2 regions of the Cellulomonas sp. ES6 genome follow, and region 1 is predicted to be linked to the other one. Evidence: predicted binding sites of a transcription regulator. Region 1 holds the regulator's gene; the other holds the start of a gene.
The links. The regulator Rex, encoded in region 1, represses fermentation and respiration genes when NADH is low (regulators of the CRP and FNR family bind a similar motif). The targets are predictions, from matches to a motif close to CTTGTGAANNNNTTCACAAG.

Region 1 (7,648 bases):
AACGGCAGCAGCCCGAGGAACGCCAGGCCCATGACGACCGTCAGGACGCCGAGCACGCGCGACAGCGGGTCCTGCCAGCGCAGCAGGAACGAGCCGAGCGTCCCGGCCAGCGAGCCGTACGCGAGGAACACCGCGGTGAACCCGGCGACGAACAGCAGCACGCCCAGCACGACGCGGCTCCGCGAGGGCGGCGGGGCCGGGGTCCCGGCGAGCGCGGGCTGCGCGGGCAGGTGGGCCGCGAGGTCCAGCGGGGCGGGTCCGGCGGCGGTCGCGACGGCCCGCGGGGCGGGGGCCGGGCGCGGCGCGGTCGCGGCGGACATCCCGCCGAGGTAGCCGACGTAGGCGGGGACGAGCGGGAGCACGCACGGCGACGCGAAGGACACCAGGCCGGCCAGCAGCGCGACCGGCACCGCCGCGAGCAGCGACCCGGAGGCGGCGGTCTGCGCGAACGCGTCCCCCACGTCGGCGGCGATCACGGCGCGTCCTCGGCCAGCACCTCGTCGACCAGGGCCCGCAGCGTCGAGCCCTCCACGAGGCCCACGACCCGCGCGGCGACGTGCCCCTCGCGGTCGAGCACGACCGTGGTCGGGGTCGCCTGGATCGGCACGACGCCCTGGAGCGCGGCGACGGCCCGCTTCTCCCGGTCGTCGATGCTCGGGTACGGGACGTCGAAGGCGTCCTGGAACGACTCGGCCGCCCCGGCGTCGTCCACCCCGTTGATGCCGAGCACGTGCACACCCTGGTCGGCGTAGTCCTCGGCGACCGCCACGAGGTCCGGCGCCTCCTCGCGGCAGGGCGGGCACTGCGCGTACCAGGTGTTGAGCACCACGACGTCGCCCCGCCAGTCCGCGGTGTCGACCGGGTCCCCGGCGAAGTCCGACCCGGCGACCTCGACCGGGCCCTGGCGGTCCCCCGGCTCCCACTGGGTCACCGAGCCGTCGCCGGAGACGTAGCCCTGGTCGGGCACGTCGTCGCCGGACCCCGTGCCGGTGCCGCCGCCCGCGGAGCAGCCGGCGAGCGCGACGACGACGGCGGCGGCGAGCGCGGCGGCGCGCGGCCTGGCGGGGACCCTCATGCGCCCGCCACGGCGGAGGCGCCCGGCAGCAGGTCGGCCGCCGGCTCGGTGTAGCCGACGCGCACCAGGCGGTCGTCCTCGTAGACGAGGGACGTCAGGGAGGCCAGCGAGCACTGGCGCCGGCGGGGGTCGTGCCACAGGCGACGGTCCTCGAGCGCGAGCCGCGTGACCCAGATCGGCAGCTGGTGGCTGACGAGCACCGCCTCGTGGCCCCGCGCGGCCTCGCGGGCGCGGTCGACGACGCCGAGCACGCGCGCGACCTGCTGCCGGTACGGCTCGCCCCAGGACGGCCGGAACGGGTTGACGAGCAGCGGCCAGTGCCGCGGGTGGCGCAGGGAGCCGTCGCCGACGCCGAAGGTCAGCCCCTCGAAGCGGTTCTCGGCCTCGAGCAGGCCCTCGTCGGTCGTGACGGGCAGGTCGAGGGCCGCGGCGATCGGCGCGACGGTCTCCTGCGCGCGCTGCAGCGGGGAGGCGACCAGCACGGTCACGTCGCGGCGCGGTGAGCCGAGGTCGCCCGCCAGGTACGCCGCCACCCGCTCGGCCATCTGCTGCCCGCGCGCGGACAGGTGGTAGCCGGGCAGCCGCCCGTACAGGACGCCGGTGGGGTTGTGGACCTCGCCGTGGCGCATGAGGTGGATGGTGGTCGCGACCATGGGGTCAGTCTCGCAAACCCGGCTGGGTGCTCGGGCCGGGCCGGTGGCCGCCGTCCGCCGGCTACGCGCGCTCGGCGTCCGCCAGGGCGGCCGCGCACCCGGCCTGCAGCGCGGCGCCGACGGCGGCCATCGCGTCGCCGAGCGCCTGGAGCTGCTGCGGGGTGAGCACGTCGACCAGGCGCTCGCGCACGGACTCGACGTGCGCGGGGGCGGCCTCGACGAGCCGGCGCCAGCCCGTGTCCGTCATGGTGCAGTTCACGCCCCGCGCGTCCTCGAGGCACGGCGCGCGCTCGACGAGCCCGTCGGCCTCCATGCGGCGCACGGTGTGCGTGAGCCGGCTGCGGGAGTGGGCGAGCTCGCCGGCCAGCTCGGACATGCGCAGCGTGCGTCCGGGCGCCTCGGACAGCCGGACCAGGACCTCGTACTCGCCGAGCGACAGCCCGGTCTGCTCCTCGAGGTCGTGCGCGAGGACGTCCATCAGCCGGGCCGTGCCGTCGCGGTACGCGCGCCAGGCCTGCTGCTCGTCCGCCGACAGCCAGCGGACGTCGTCGTGGGCGCGCGTCGCGCGCGTGGTCTGCTCCGTGGCGCTGCTCATCGCCGGTCCTCCTCCCGGGGCGTCCCCGGCGGGCTGCCGCGGTCGCACGGGCCCGCACTGTGACGTCGGTCGCTGATCGTCCCACAGGTGTTGCGCCCTCGTCCGCAGTGTAGTAGAAATCTCAACTAACCGCAGTTGACGCTTCAACCAATGCAGGAGGCACCATGTCCGTCACCACGCTGCCCACCGGTCTCACCGCCGGCACCTGGACCCTCGACCCCTCGCACACCGAGGCGTCCTTCACGGTCCGCCACGCGGGTATCTCCAAGGTCCGCGGCACCGTCGCGGTGACCTCCGGCGCGATCACCGTCGCCGAGGACCTCACGCTGTCCGCCGTGACCGCGACGCTCGACCCGACGACGATCAACACCAACGACGCCGGCCGCGACGGCCACCTCAAGAGCGCCGACTTCTTCGACGTCGAGACCTTCGGCGAGTGGACCTTCACCTCCACCGCCGTGCGCCCCGACGGCGACGACTACGTCGTCACCGGCGACCTGACCATCCACGGCGTGACGCAGTCCGTCGACCTGGCCGTCGAGTTCGGCGGCGCGGCCACCGACCCGTTCGGCAACCAGCGCGCCGGCTTCTCCGCCACCACGACGATCTCCCGCAAGGACTTCGGCATCACCTGGAACGCGGCCCTCGAGGCCGGCGGCGTCCTGGTGAGCGACAAGGTCGTCATCTCCCTCGAGGTCTCGGCCATCAAGCAGGCCTGACCTCCCCCTGGTCCACGAGGGCCCGGTCGCGCACCCCCTGCCGCGACCGGGCCCTCGTGCACGTCCGGGGTCCCGTGCGGGGCCGGGATCAGTCCGCCGCGACCGGCTCCGGCTCGGCGGCGGGAGCCGCGGCGGGACGACGGGCCCGCTGCCGCGCGTGGAACCCGAGGATCTGCAGCTCCGACCCCAGGTCCACCTCCCGCACGTCCACGCCGTCGGGCACCCGCACGGTGCGGGGCGCGAAGTTGAGGATGCCGGTGATGCCGGCCGCGACGAGCCGGTCGGTGGTCGCCTGGGCGGCGGAGCCCGGCGTCGCCACGACCGCGACGCTGGCCTCCGTCTCGTCGATGACGCGCTCCAGCTCGTCGACGTGCTGGACCACGTGGCCGCCGACGCGCGTCCCCACCAGATCCGCGTGCGTGTCGAACAGGCCGACCAGCACGAACCCGCGGTCCGCGAACCCGGAGTACGTGGCGAGCGCGTGACCCAGGTTGCCGATGCCGACGATGACGAGCTGGCGCTCCTCGGCCATGCCGAGCGCGCCGGCGATCTGCTTGCGCAGGTGGTCGACCTCGTACCCCACGCCGCGGCGCCCGCCCGCCCCGAGGTAGGACAGGTCCTTGCGCAGCTGCGCGGGCGAGGCGCCCACCAGCTCCGCGAGCTGGTCGGACGAGGTGGTGGTCACGCCCTCCGAGGCGAGGCCACCCAGGGAGCGCAGGTATCCGGGGAGGCGGGCGACGGTGGTCGGCGGCAGGGCTCGCACCCCCCCAGGTTAGGCGGTCGGCGGCGCTGCCAGCGCGTCCCGCAGACGGTCGGCGTCGATCTGCCAGTAGCCCACCCGCGCGCCGTCCACCTCGACCACCGGCACCAGCTCGCCGTGGACGTCCGCGAGGGACCGGCCGTCGGGCACCACGCCCCCGGCGTCGACGTCGACCTCGGCCCACGTCGCGCCGCGCTCGGCGGCCACGGCGGCGACCACCGCGCGGGCGTCGTCGCACAGGTGGCAGCCCGCGCGGACGTAGAGCACCACGCGCGCGGGGACGGGGCTGGCGGGGACGAGGGGACCGGTGGGCTGCACGGCACGAGCGTAGGCATCTGGCTACAGTGGCGGCGTGCCCGAGCCCTCCGAGCCCGACACCGGCGCCGCCGTGCAGCCGGGCCGGGTGGCCGCCTTCTTCGACGTCGACAACACGATCATCCGGGGCGCCAGCTCGTTCCACCTGGCGGTCGGCCTGTACCGGCGCGGGTTCTTCCGCAGCTCCGACATCGTGCGGTTCGCCGGGCACCAGGCGCGCTACCTCGCGTTCGGGGAGAACCGGCAGCAGATCGACGAGGTCCGGGAGCGGGCGCTCGAGATCATGCAGGGCCGGTCCGTGGCGGAGGTCGTCGCGATCGCGGAGGACATCTACGACGAGGTGCTGGCCCTGCGCATCTTCCCCGGCACCCAGCGGCTGCTCGACCAGCACCTGCGCGCCGGCCACCAGGTGTGGCTCGTGACCGCGACCCCCGTGGAGATCGCCGACCTCATCGCGCGGCGCCTGGGCGCCACCGGGGCGATCGGCACCGTGGCGGAGCACCGCGAGGGCTTCTACACCGGCCGCCTGGTCGGCGACCTGCTCCACGGCAAGGCGAAGGCGTCCGCGGTGCGCGCGCTCGCCGAGCGGGAGGGCGTGGACCTGTCGCAGTCGTTCGCGTACGGCGACTCCACCAACGACGTGCCGATCCTGTCCGAGGTCGGCTTCCCGTGCGCCATCAACCCCGACGGGCGGCTCCGGCGGCACGCGGCCGAGGTCGGCTGGCCGGTGCGGGAGTTCCGCGGCCGCCGCAACGCCACCCGTCGCGGCGTCGACGCGGCGACCGTCGCCGGGTCCGTGTGGGTGGTCGGGCTGGTCGTGCGCGCCGTCCGCCGCGCGCTGCGGGCCCGCTGGGCCGGCCGGTGAGCGCCGTCGGGCCGACGCCGGACCGTCCCGGCGCGACCGTGCGCCGGGCCCGCCCGGACGAGGCCGTCGCGGTGGCCGGGCTCGCCGCCGCGACGTTCCCGCTCGCGTGCCCGCCGTCGTCCACCCCTGAGGACCACGCCGCCTTCGTCGCGGCGCACCTGACGACCGCCCACTTCGCGGACCACCTGGCCGACCCGGCGCGCGACGTGCTCGTCGCGGACGACGACGGCGAGCTGGTCGGCTACACGCTGCTGGTGGCCGGCGAGCCGTACGCGCCGGAGGTCGCCGCCGTCGTCCCGCTGCGCCCGACGGTCGAGCTCAGCAAGTGCTACGTGCTGGCGGGCCGGCACGGCGGCGGCGTCGCCCGTGAGCTCATGGCCGCGAGCCTGGACGTCGCGCGCGCCCGGGGCGCCGCCGGCGTCTGGCTGGGCGTCAACGGGGAGAACCTGCGGGCGCAGGCGTTCTACCGGCGCTCCGGGTTCGTCGTCGTCGGGACGCGGACGTTCCAGGTCGGCGACCAGCGGCACGACGACCTGGTGCTGCACCGGCCGTTCTGACCGACGCGGGGCGCCGCCGGCGTGCCGGCCGCGCCCCGCGTCGTCCCGGCTCAGGCCAGGCGCACCACGTTCCACGACACCGGCGGCACCTGGACGGTGAGCCGGCCGCCGTCGACGGCCGCCGTCGCGTTGGGCCGCGGCGCGACGGAGGTGTCGTCGTCCGCCGTCGCCACCCACGTGTGGTCGGGGTTCGACAGGCTCGTGGCCTCGACCACCTGCAGGCCGGGGATCGCGCGGGTGTCGACCTCCAGGGTCACGGTCTGCGTGGTCGAGCGGTTCACCGCGAACAGCGCGACGGCACCGGTGTCCGGGTCCCGCGTCGCGACGGCGTCGACCAGCGGCGCGTCCCCGAACTTCGCGGTCTCGTACGTCGGCGCCTCGACGGCCACCTGCAGCACGTCGCCCGCGGCGTACCGGGACGCCTGCGCGAACGGGTGGAACGTCGTCTGCCGCCACACGCGCCCGCCGGGCTCGGTCATGATCGGCGCGATCACGTTGACGAGCTGGGCGAGCGACGCGGAGTGCACGCGGTCGGTGTGGCGCAGCAGCGAGATCAGCAGGTTGCCGACCACGACGGCGTCCGCGACGTTGTACTTGTCCTCGAGCAGCACCGGGGCGACGGGCCAGTCATCACCCGAGGGCGGGACGGACTCCGCGCGCTTCTGGTACCAGACGTTCCACTCGTCGAACGAGATGTGGATCCGCTTGGACAGCTTCTTGTGCGCCCGCACGCCGTCCGCGACCGCGGTGACGGACTCGATGAAGTGGTCCATGTCCATCGCGGACGCCAGGAACGACCCGAGGTCGCCGTCCTCCTCGGCGTAGTACGCGTGGGCGCTGATGAGGTCGACCTCCTCGTAGGTCTCGCTCAGCACGATCTGCTCCCACTCGCCGAACGTCGGGATGCCGACGCCCGAGGACCCGCAGGCCACGAGGGTGAGGCCGGGGTCGACCATCCGCATGGCGCGCGCCGTCTCGGCGGCGAGCCGGCCGTACTCGAGGGCGGTCTTGTGGCCGACCTGCCAGGGGCCGTCCATCTCGTTGCCGAGGCACCACATGCGGATGCCGTACGGGTCGGGCGCGCCGTTCGCGCGGCGCTGGTCGGACAGCGCGGTGCCGCCCTTGACGTTGCAGTACTCCAGCAGGTCGAGCGCCTCCTGGACGCCGCGGGTGCCGAGGTTGACGGCCATCATCGCCTCGGTGCCGGAGGCCTTCGTCCAGCGCATGAACTCGTCGACGCCCACGAGGTTCGGCTCCGTGGAGTGCCACGCCAGGTCGAGCCGGCGGGGACGCTGCTCGCGCGGGCCGACGCCGTCCTCCCAGCGGTAGCCGGAGACGAAGTTGCCGCCGGGGTAGCGGACCGTGGAGACGCCGAGCTCGCGGGTGAGCTCGATGACGTCGCCGCGGAACCCGTCGGCGTCCGCGGTGGGGTGGCCCGGGTCGTGGATGCCCGTGTACACGCAGCGGCCCAGGTGCTCCACGAAGGCGCCGAAGGTGCCGCGGCGGACGGGACCGACGCGGAACGCGGGGTCGAGGGTGAGGGTGACGGTCGGCATGCGGCGCAGCTCCTTCGCTGACGTCTCTTCATCGTTGTACTACCCATCCTGCCGAGCCGGGACCCACCGCGTCAACCGGCGGCCCTGCCGGCGTCAGACGAGGGCGGCGGAGCCCGCCGTCGACTCCCGCACGACCAGCTCGAAGTCCGCCACGACCTGCACCGGCTCACCTGGCGCGGTGCCGGCGACGCGCGCCAGCAGCAGGTCCACGGCGGTCTGCGCGATCTGCTCGCGTCCCGGTGCGACGGACGTCAGGGCCGGGGACGCGAACGCCGCGTCGTCCACGTCGTCGAAGCCCACCACGGCCACGTCGTCCGGCACCGCGTACCCCTGCAGGCGCAGCTCGTGCAGGGCCCCCAGGGCCAGGGCGTCGTTCAGGCCGAACACGGCGTCGACCGCCACCCCCGAGTCCAGCACGCGGCGCATCGCCCCCGCACCGGTCGCCCGGTGCCACGTCCCCGCCTCCGCGACCAGCGCCGGGTCGTACGGCACGCCCGCCTCCGCCAGCGCCTCGCGGTAGCCGCGCAGGCGGAGCGCCGACGACCCCATGTCC
Region 2 (7,648 bases), 1.8 Mb from region 1:
GGACGCCGTGCTGCCCGCCGACGGGTTCGACCGCCACGCGCTCGCGTGGACCGCGGGGACGCTGCGCGCCGGGGACGCGGTGCCCGACCGGCGTGGCGCAGCCGTCCCGCCGGTGCCGCCCGGGGAGGCGGACCCGGTCGCCCGGGCCGCGGCCGTGCTGGACGCCCGGCTGCACGGCGCCGCCCCGGCGTACGCCCACGTGCTGGACCTGCTCGCGCGGGCGGGCGCGCGCGACCGGGACGCCGGCTTCCGGGCGGAGGACGACGCGCTCGCCGCGCTCCTGGTGTCCGACCAGGCGCGCGCCGCCCTCTACGCGGCGGAGCTCACGGGCCCCGGCTCGCGCCGGGCCGCGCGCACGGACGGGCCCGGCGCCGACCCGCGTCCCGTGCGGTCCGTCGGCATCGTCGGCGCCGGCCTGATGGCGGCGCAGCTCGCCGTGCTGCTCGGGTCCCGGCTGGACGTGCCGGTCGCGATGCGCGAGGTGGACGACGAGCGCGCCGCGGCCGGGCGGCGGCGCGTCGAGGACCTGGTGGCGCAGGCCGTGGACCGGGGCCGGCTCGACGAGGACGCGGGCCGCCGGCTCGTCGACCGGGTCCGCGTCGGCACCGACCTGGCGGACCTCGCGGGCGCGGACCTCGTCGTCGAGGCCGTGACCGAGGTGCTCGACGTGAAGCGGGCCGTGTTCGCCGAGCTGGAGCAGCGGGTGCGCCCGGACTGCGTGCTGGCCACGAACACGTCCGCGCTGTCGGTGACCGCGATGGCCGACGGGCTCGCCCACCCCGGGCGCGTCGTCGGGCTGCACTTCTTCAACCCCGTCGCGCAGATGCCGCTGGTCGAGGTCGTCGCGGCCGGCGCGTCCGACGCCGCGTCGCTCGCCACCGCGGTCGACGTCGCCCGGCGCGCCGGCAAGACCGTCGTGCGGACCACCGACCGGCCCGGGTTCGTGGTCAACCGCGTGCTCCTGCGGATGCTCGCGGACGTCCTCGCCGCGGTCGCGGACGGCACGCCCGTCGAGGTCGCGGACGCCGCTCTGCGGCCGCTCGGCCTGCCGATGTCCCCGTTCGCGCTGCTGCAGCTCGTGGGCCTGCCCGTGGCGCGGCACGTGCTGGTCACGCTGCACGACGAGCTCGGCGACCGCTACCCCCTGTCGCCCGGGCTCGACCGCCTCGTCGAGCAGGGCCGCACGGTCACGCGCACCGGTCCGGCCGGGCTCCCCGAGGTGGACCCGGCCGTGCAGGACGCGTTCGGCCCGGCCGGGGGCGGCGACGGCCACGCGGTGCTGGAGCGCGTCGCCCGCGGGCTGGCCGAGGAGATCGGCCTGCTGCTCGCCGAGGGCGTCGTCCCCGGGCCGGAGCAGGTCGACCTGGCGATGCTGCTCGGTGCGGGCTGGCCGGCGCACCTCGGCGGCATCTGCCCGTGGCTGGACCGCGAGGGGTGGTCCGAGCGGGTGCTCGGGCGGCGGCTGCTGGCGCCGGGCGTCGCGTCCGCGCCGGCGTGAGCGCGGGCCCGGCCGTTCCGCAGCTGCGGCTCAGAAGACGGTGAGGCCCCGGTCCCGGAACTGCTGGCGCACGCGGGCGACCAGCTCGGGGCTCGGGGGCTGGGTGTCCTCGAGCTCGTAGGCCATGCCGAGGCTCGCCCACTTGTCGCGGCCCATCTGGTGGAACGGCAGGACCTCCACCCGGGTGACCGTGTCGAGCGTCGCGACGTAGTCGGCCACGGCGTCCACGTTCTCCGGGGCGTCGGTGAGCCCGGGCACGAGCACGAACCGGACCCAGATCTCCGTGCCGCTGGCCGCGACCCGGCGGCCGAAGTCGAGCGTGGGCTGCAGCTCGCGGCCGGTGGTCCGCTTGTAGGTCTCGGGGATGCCGGACTTCACGTCCAGCAGCACGAGGTCGATGTCCGCCAGCATCTCGTCCGTGCAGTGCGCGCCGAGGTAGCCGGAGGTGTCGATCGCCGTGTGGACGCCGAGCTCCTTCGCGCCGCGCAGGATGCGGGCGACGAACGCCGGCTGCATGAGCGGCTCGCCGCCGGAGATCGTCAGCCCGCCGCCCGTGACCTCGAACACCGCGCGGTACCGGGCGATGCGGCGCAGCAGCTCCTCGGCGAGCACGGGCTCACCGCGGCGCATCTCCATCGTGTCGGGGTTGTGGCAGTACAGGCAGCGCAGCGGGCAGCCGGCGAGGAACGTCGTGAGCCGCGTCCCGGGGCCGTCGACAGCGGTGACGAGCTCCCACGAGTGCAGCGAGCCGAGCTCGCCGGCGCGCATCTGCGCGAACTTCTCGCTGCGCTCGGCGGCCGAGACCTCGAGCCCGGCGGTGCCGGCGGAGGACCGGTGGTGCGAGCCGCCGACCACCGGCACGCCGAGCTGGATCACCGGGGCGCCGACCTCGCCGCGGACGTCGCCACCGTCGGGGGCGGACGCGCAGGCCGGGACCTCGTGCTCGACGGTGCTGGTCATCTCGGCCTCCTCCGGTGCGGTCGTGCGGGGTGGTGCGGGGCGGGTGCCCGGCCGGGTCTGCTCCCCCGGCCGGGCACCCCGCGTGGGGGTCAGAGCCCGCCGTGGAACGTCCGGGACAGCACGTCGAGCTGCTGCTCGCGCGTCAGCCGGACGAAGTTCACGGCGTAGCCGGACACCCGGATGGTGAGCTGCGGGTACTTCTCGGGGTGCTCCATGGCGTCCTCGAGGGTGTCCCGGTTGAGGACGTTGACGTTCAGGTGGTACCCGGAGGACACGTTGTACGCGTCCATGAGGCCCACCAGGTTCGCCACCTGCTCGTCCTTGGTGCGGCCGAGGCCCGAGGGCACGACCGTCGAGGTGAGCGAGATGCCGTCCATCGCCTCGGAGTACGGCAGCTTCGCGACCGACATCGCGGAGGCGAGCATGCCGTGCGAGTCGCGCCCGTTCATCGGGTTGGCGCCCGGGGCGAACGGCTCGCCGGCGCGGCGGCCGTCGGGGGTGTTGCCCGTGGCCTTGCCGTAGACGACGTTCGACGTGATGGTCAGCACCGACTGGGTGTGCAGCGCGTTCCGGTACGTCTTGTGGTGGCGGATCTTCTCCATGAAGGCCTTGGTGATGCCCACGGCGATGTCGTCCGCGCGGTCGTCGTCGTTGCCGTACTTCGGGTAGTCGCCCTCGATGACGTAGTCCGTCACCAGGCCGTCCTCGTCCCGCACCGGCGTGACCTTGGCGTACTTGATGGCCGACAGCGAGTCCGCGACGACCGACAGGCCGGCGATGCCGCACGCCATGGTCCGCAGGATCGTCCGGTCGTGCAGGGCCATCTCGAGGCGCTCGTACGCGTACTTGTCGTGCATGTAGTGCACGCAGTTGAGCGCGTCGACGTAGGTCTCGGCCAGCCAGTCGAGCAGCTTGTCGTACTTCGCCGCGACGTCGTCGTAGTCCAGCACGTCGCCCTCGACCGGGGCGCTGACCGGCGCGACCTGCTTGCCGGAGACCTCGTCGCGGCCGCCGTTGATCGCGTACAGCAGCGCCTTGGCGATGTTGACGCGGGCGCCGAAGAACTGCATCTGCTTGCCGACCCGCATCGGGGAGACGCAGCACGCGATGGCCGCGTCGTCGCCCCAGGAGGTGCGGATGAGCTCGTCGGACTCGTACTGGATCGCCGAGGTGTCGATCGAGACCTGCGCGCAGAACTTCTTGAAGCCCTCGGGCAGCCGGTTGCTCCACAGCACGGTCAGGTTCGGCTCCGGGGCCGGGCCGATGTTGTAGAGCGTCTGCAGGAACCGGAACGACGACTTGGTGACCAGCGGCCGGCCGTCCTCGCCGATGCCGCCGATGGACTCGGTGACCCAGGTCGGGTCGCCGGAGAACAGCGAGTCGTACTCGGGGGTGCGCAGGAACCGCACGATGCGCAGCTTGATGACGAAGTCGTCGATGAGCTCCTGCGCGAACTCCTCGGTGATCGCACCGGAGGCGAGGTCGCGCTGGATGTAGACGTCGAGGAAGGTCGAGACCCGGCCCAGCGACATGGCCGCGCCGTTCTGCTCCTTCACGGCGCCGAGGTAGGCGAAGTACAGCCACTGCACGGCCTCGCGGGCGTCGGTGGCCGGCTTGGAGATGTCGTAGCCGTAGGAGGCGGCCATCTGCTTGAGCTCGACGAGCGCGCGGATCTGCTCCGCGTTCTCCTCGCGGTCGCGGATGATGTCCTCGACCGACGGCTCCATGTCCATCTCGTGCCGCTCGAGGCGCTTGCCCTCGATCAGCGCGTCGATGCCGTAGAGCGCGACGCGGCGGTAGTCGCCGATGATCCGGCCGCGGCCGTAGGCGTCCGGCAGGCCGGTGATGATGTGCGAGGAGCGGGCCGCGCGGACGTTCGGCGGGTAGACGTCGAACACGCCGTCGTTGTGCGTCTTGCGGTACGTCGTGAAGATCTTGGCGACCTCGGCGTCGACCTCGTAGCCGTAGGTCTCGAGCGACTTCTCGACCATGCGCCACCCGCCGTTGGGGATCATGGCGCGCTTCAGCGGGGCGTCGGTCTGCAGGCCGACGATGAGCTCGTTGTCCTGGTCGATGTAGCCCGGGGCGTGGGACACGATGGTCGACGGGGTGTGGTTGTCGATGTCGTACACGCCCTTGGCGCGCTCCTCCGGGAACATCGCGCTGAGCTTCGCCCAGATGCCCGTGGTGCGCTCCGTCGGGCCGGCGAGGAACGCCGAGTCGCCCGTGTACGGGGTGTAGTTGCGCTGGATGAAGTCGCGGACATCGATCCCGTCACACCAGGGTCCGGTGACGAAACCGCTCCAGGCACCCGCGGTGGCGTCGGTGCCGGACTGGGGTACTGCGGTGGTGGACATGTGATGCTCCCTCGCTGAGGACGTCGTACTCGTGACGCTATTCACGAGGTCATGGGATGTCTTGGGACCGAGGTCCCAACCCGCGCCCGACCAGCGGGAACACGGACGTGACGGTGCTCACGTGGGCGCGCGCGACGCACCCGGCCCTGTCACGTCACCCGTTCCCGGCCCCGCGCGCGCGGGGAGCGGTCAGGGGGTGGCGAGGGCCGCGAGGACGTCCCGCGCGATGTCCGGGGCCGTGAGGCGCAGGGACGTCAGGAGCTCGTCGCGGGACGCGTGCTCGAGGAACCGGCGCGGGACGCCGAACGCCTGCACGGGCGTGCCGATGCCGGCGTCCCGGGTGCGCAGCGCGAGGGCCGAGCCGATGCCGCCCTCGCGGACGCCGTCCTCCAGGGTGACCGCGTGGTCGTGCTCCCCCACCAGCTTGACCAGGGCGGCCGGCACGGGCAGGACCCACCGCGGGTCGACCACGGTCACCCGCAGCCCGTGGGCGGCCAGCAGCTCGCCGAGCGCGAGCGCGGTGGGAGCCATCGCCCCGACGGCGCACACCAGGACGGACCGCGACGCCGGGTCGCCCGGCACGGCCGGGTCCGCGGTGCCGCCGTGGCGGGCGAGCACGTCCACCCCGTCCACCTCGTCGACCGCCGGCAGCGGGTCCGGCAGCGCGCCCTTCGGGTACCGCACGACCGTGGGGGCGTCGTCCACGTCCACGGCGGCGCGCAGGGCGGCCCGCAGCGTGTCGCCGTCGCGCGGCGCGGCCAGGCGCAGCCCCGGCACGACGCCGAGCACCGCCAGGTCCCACATGCCGTTGTGGCTGGCGCCGTCGTCCCCGGTGAGCCCCGCGCGGTCGAGCACGAACGTCACGCCGGCGCGGTGCAGCGCGACGTCCATGAGCACCTGGTCGAACGCCCGGTTGAGGAACGTGGCGTACACCGCGACCACGGGGTGCAGGCCCGCGTAGGCCATCCCCGCGGCGGTCGTGACGGCGTGCTGCTCGGCGATACCCACGTCGAACGTCCGGTCCGGGAACTCGGCCGCGAACGGCGCGAGGCCGACCGGGTTGAGCATCGCGGCGGTCAGGGCGACCACGTCGGGGCGCCGGCGCCCGATCCGCACCACCTCGTCCGCGAACACGCCCGTCCAGCCGAAGCGCGACGGCGCCACCGGCAGGCCGGTCTCCGGGTGGATCTGCCCGACCGCGTGGAACCGGTCCGCCACGTCCTGCTCGGCGGGGCTGTAGCCGCGGCCCTTCTCCGTGATGACGTGCACGATGACGGGGCCGCCGAACGCCCGCGCGCGCTGGAGCGCGAACTCGACGTCCGCGACGTCGTGCCCGTCGACCGGGCCGATGTACTTGAGGCCGAGGTCCTCGAACATGCCCTGCGGCGCGACGACGTCCTTGATGCCCTTCTTCAGGCCGTGCAGGGCGTCGTACGCGAGCCGCCCGGGCGGCCCGGAGCGCTTGAGGGTCCGCTTGCCCCAGGACAGGACGGTCTCGTACCCGCGGGTGGTGCGCAGGGCGTCCAGGTGCAGGGCCAGGCCGCCGATGGTCGGCGCGTACGAGCGGCCGTTGTCGTTCACCACGACCACGAGCCGGCGGTCCGTGCCGTCCGCGATGTTGTTGAGCGCCTCCCAGGCCATGCCGCCCGTGAGGGCGCCGTCGCCGATCACCGCGACCACGTGCCGGTCGTCGCGCCCGGCGAGCGCGTCGGCCCGCGCGATGCCGTCCGCCCAGGACAGCGCCGTGGACGCGTGCGAGTTCTCGACGACGTCGTGCTCGGACTCGGCGCGGCTCGGGTAGCCCGACAGCCCGCCGCGGTGGCGCAGCCGGCCGAAGTCGCGCCGGCCGGTCAGCAGCTTGTGGACGTACGCCTGGTGCCCGGTGTCGAACACCAGGGTGTCCCGCGGCGAGTCGAACACGCGGTGCAGCGCCAGCGTGAGCTCGACGACGCCGAGGTTCGGGCCGAGGTGCCCGCCGGTCCGCGACACCTGGTCGACCAGGAACGCGCGGATCTCGGCGCTGAGCGTGCGCAGCTGCGGGTGGCTCAGGGCGCGCACGTCCGCGGGCGAGTCGATCCGGTCCAGCAGTCCCATCCGTCCACCGCCCCGTCGCCGTCGTGCCGCGCAGGGGGGTCCGCGGGCACGAGGGGTCCACGATACGACGCCCCCGCGGCCCGGGGCCGCCCCCGCGCCGCGCCCGTCGCCGGACCGGCCCCGGCGCCGGCTCAGGCCGTGCGGACCTCCACCGGCGCGTCGGTCGCGACCTCGGCCCGGCCGTCCGCGCCGACCCGCACGGCGAGCGGCCGCCCGGCCAGGCGGAGCCCCTCCACGGCCACGGCCCCCAGCGGCGCGGGCGCGGGCGGCCGCACGTCGAGCCGCCCGCCCGGGACGTCGGGCCGCAGCCCGAGGGCGGCGCCCAGCACGGACACCGCGGCGGCCGCGGACCACGCCTGGGGCCGGCACGCGGCCGGGTACGGGACGACCTGCGGGACGGTGCCGCGCGGGTCGCCGCCGTACAGCTCAGGCAGCCGGTCGTCGAAGCCCTGGGCGGCGGCCAGCAGGCCCTCCGCGAGCGCGGCGGCCTCGCGGGCGTGCCCGGCGCGGGCGAGCCCCTGCACGACGATCGCCGTGTCGTGCGGCCACACCGCTCCTCCGTGGTAGCGCAGCGGCCAGTAGCCGGCGGAGTCCGTCGACATGGTGCGCAACCCGTACCCGGAGTCCATGTCCGGCCCGGTGAGCCGCGCCGCGACCAGCGCCTCCTCCTCGGCGGTGAGGATCCCGGTCCCGAGCAGGTGCCCGATGTTCGAGGTGACCGTGTCGACGACCCGCTTGT

Region 2: a site for Rex is predicted at 4,844-4,863, ahead of pflB (formate C-acetyltransferase). Genes of this name have one in related genera too.

Annotation. Positions count from the first base shown of each region.
Region 1 is NZ_CP125655.1:1,896,549-1,904,196, forward strand. Features, by position in the region: gene P9841_RS08955 (cytochrome c biogenesis CcdA family protein) at 1-422, opposite strand, end outside; gene P9841_RS08960 (TlpA family protein disulfide reductase) at 473-1,075, opposite strand; gene P9841_RS08965 (histidine phosphatase family protein) at 1,072-1,728, opposite strand; gene P9841_RS08970 (MarR family winged helix-turn-helix transcriptional regulator) at 1,790-2,323, opposite strand; gene P9841_RS08975 (YceI family protein) at 2,488-3,042, shown strand; gene P9841_RS08980 (redox-sensing transcriptional repressor Rex) at 3,131-3,805, opposite strand; gene P9841_RS08985 (glutaredoxin family protein) at 3,815-4,120, opposite strand; gene P9841_RS08990 (HAD family hydrolase) at 4,155-4,982, shown strand; gene P9841_RS08995 (GNAT family N-acetyltransferase) at 4,979-5,539, shown strand; gene arfA (arabinosylfuranosidase ArfA) at 5,590-7,095, opposite strand; gene P9841_RS09005 (LacI family DNA-binding transcriptional regulator) at 7,189-7,648, opposite strand, start outside.
Region 2 is NZ_CP125655.1:78,616-86,263, reverse strand. Features, by position in the region: gene P9841_RS00390 (3-hydroxyacyl-CoA dehydrogenase NAD-binding domain-containing protein) at 1-1,498, shown strand, start outside; gene pflA (pyruvate formate-lyase-activating protein) at 1,529-2,458, opposite strand; gene pflB (formate C-acetyltransferase) at 2,548-4,815, opposite strand; gene dxs (1-deoxy-D-xylulose-5-phosphate synthase) at 5,005-6,909, opposite strand; gene P9841_RS00370 (glycogen debranching N-terminal domain-containing protein) at 7,041-7,648, opposite strand, start outside.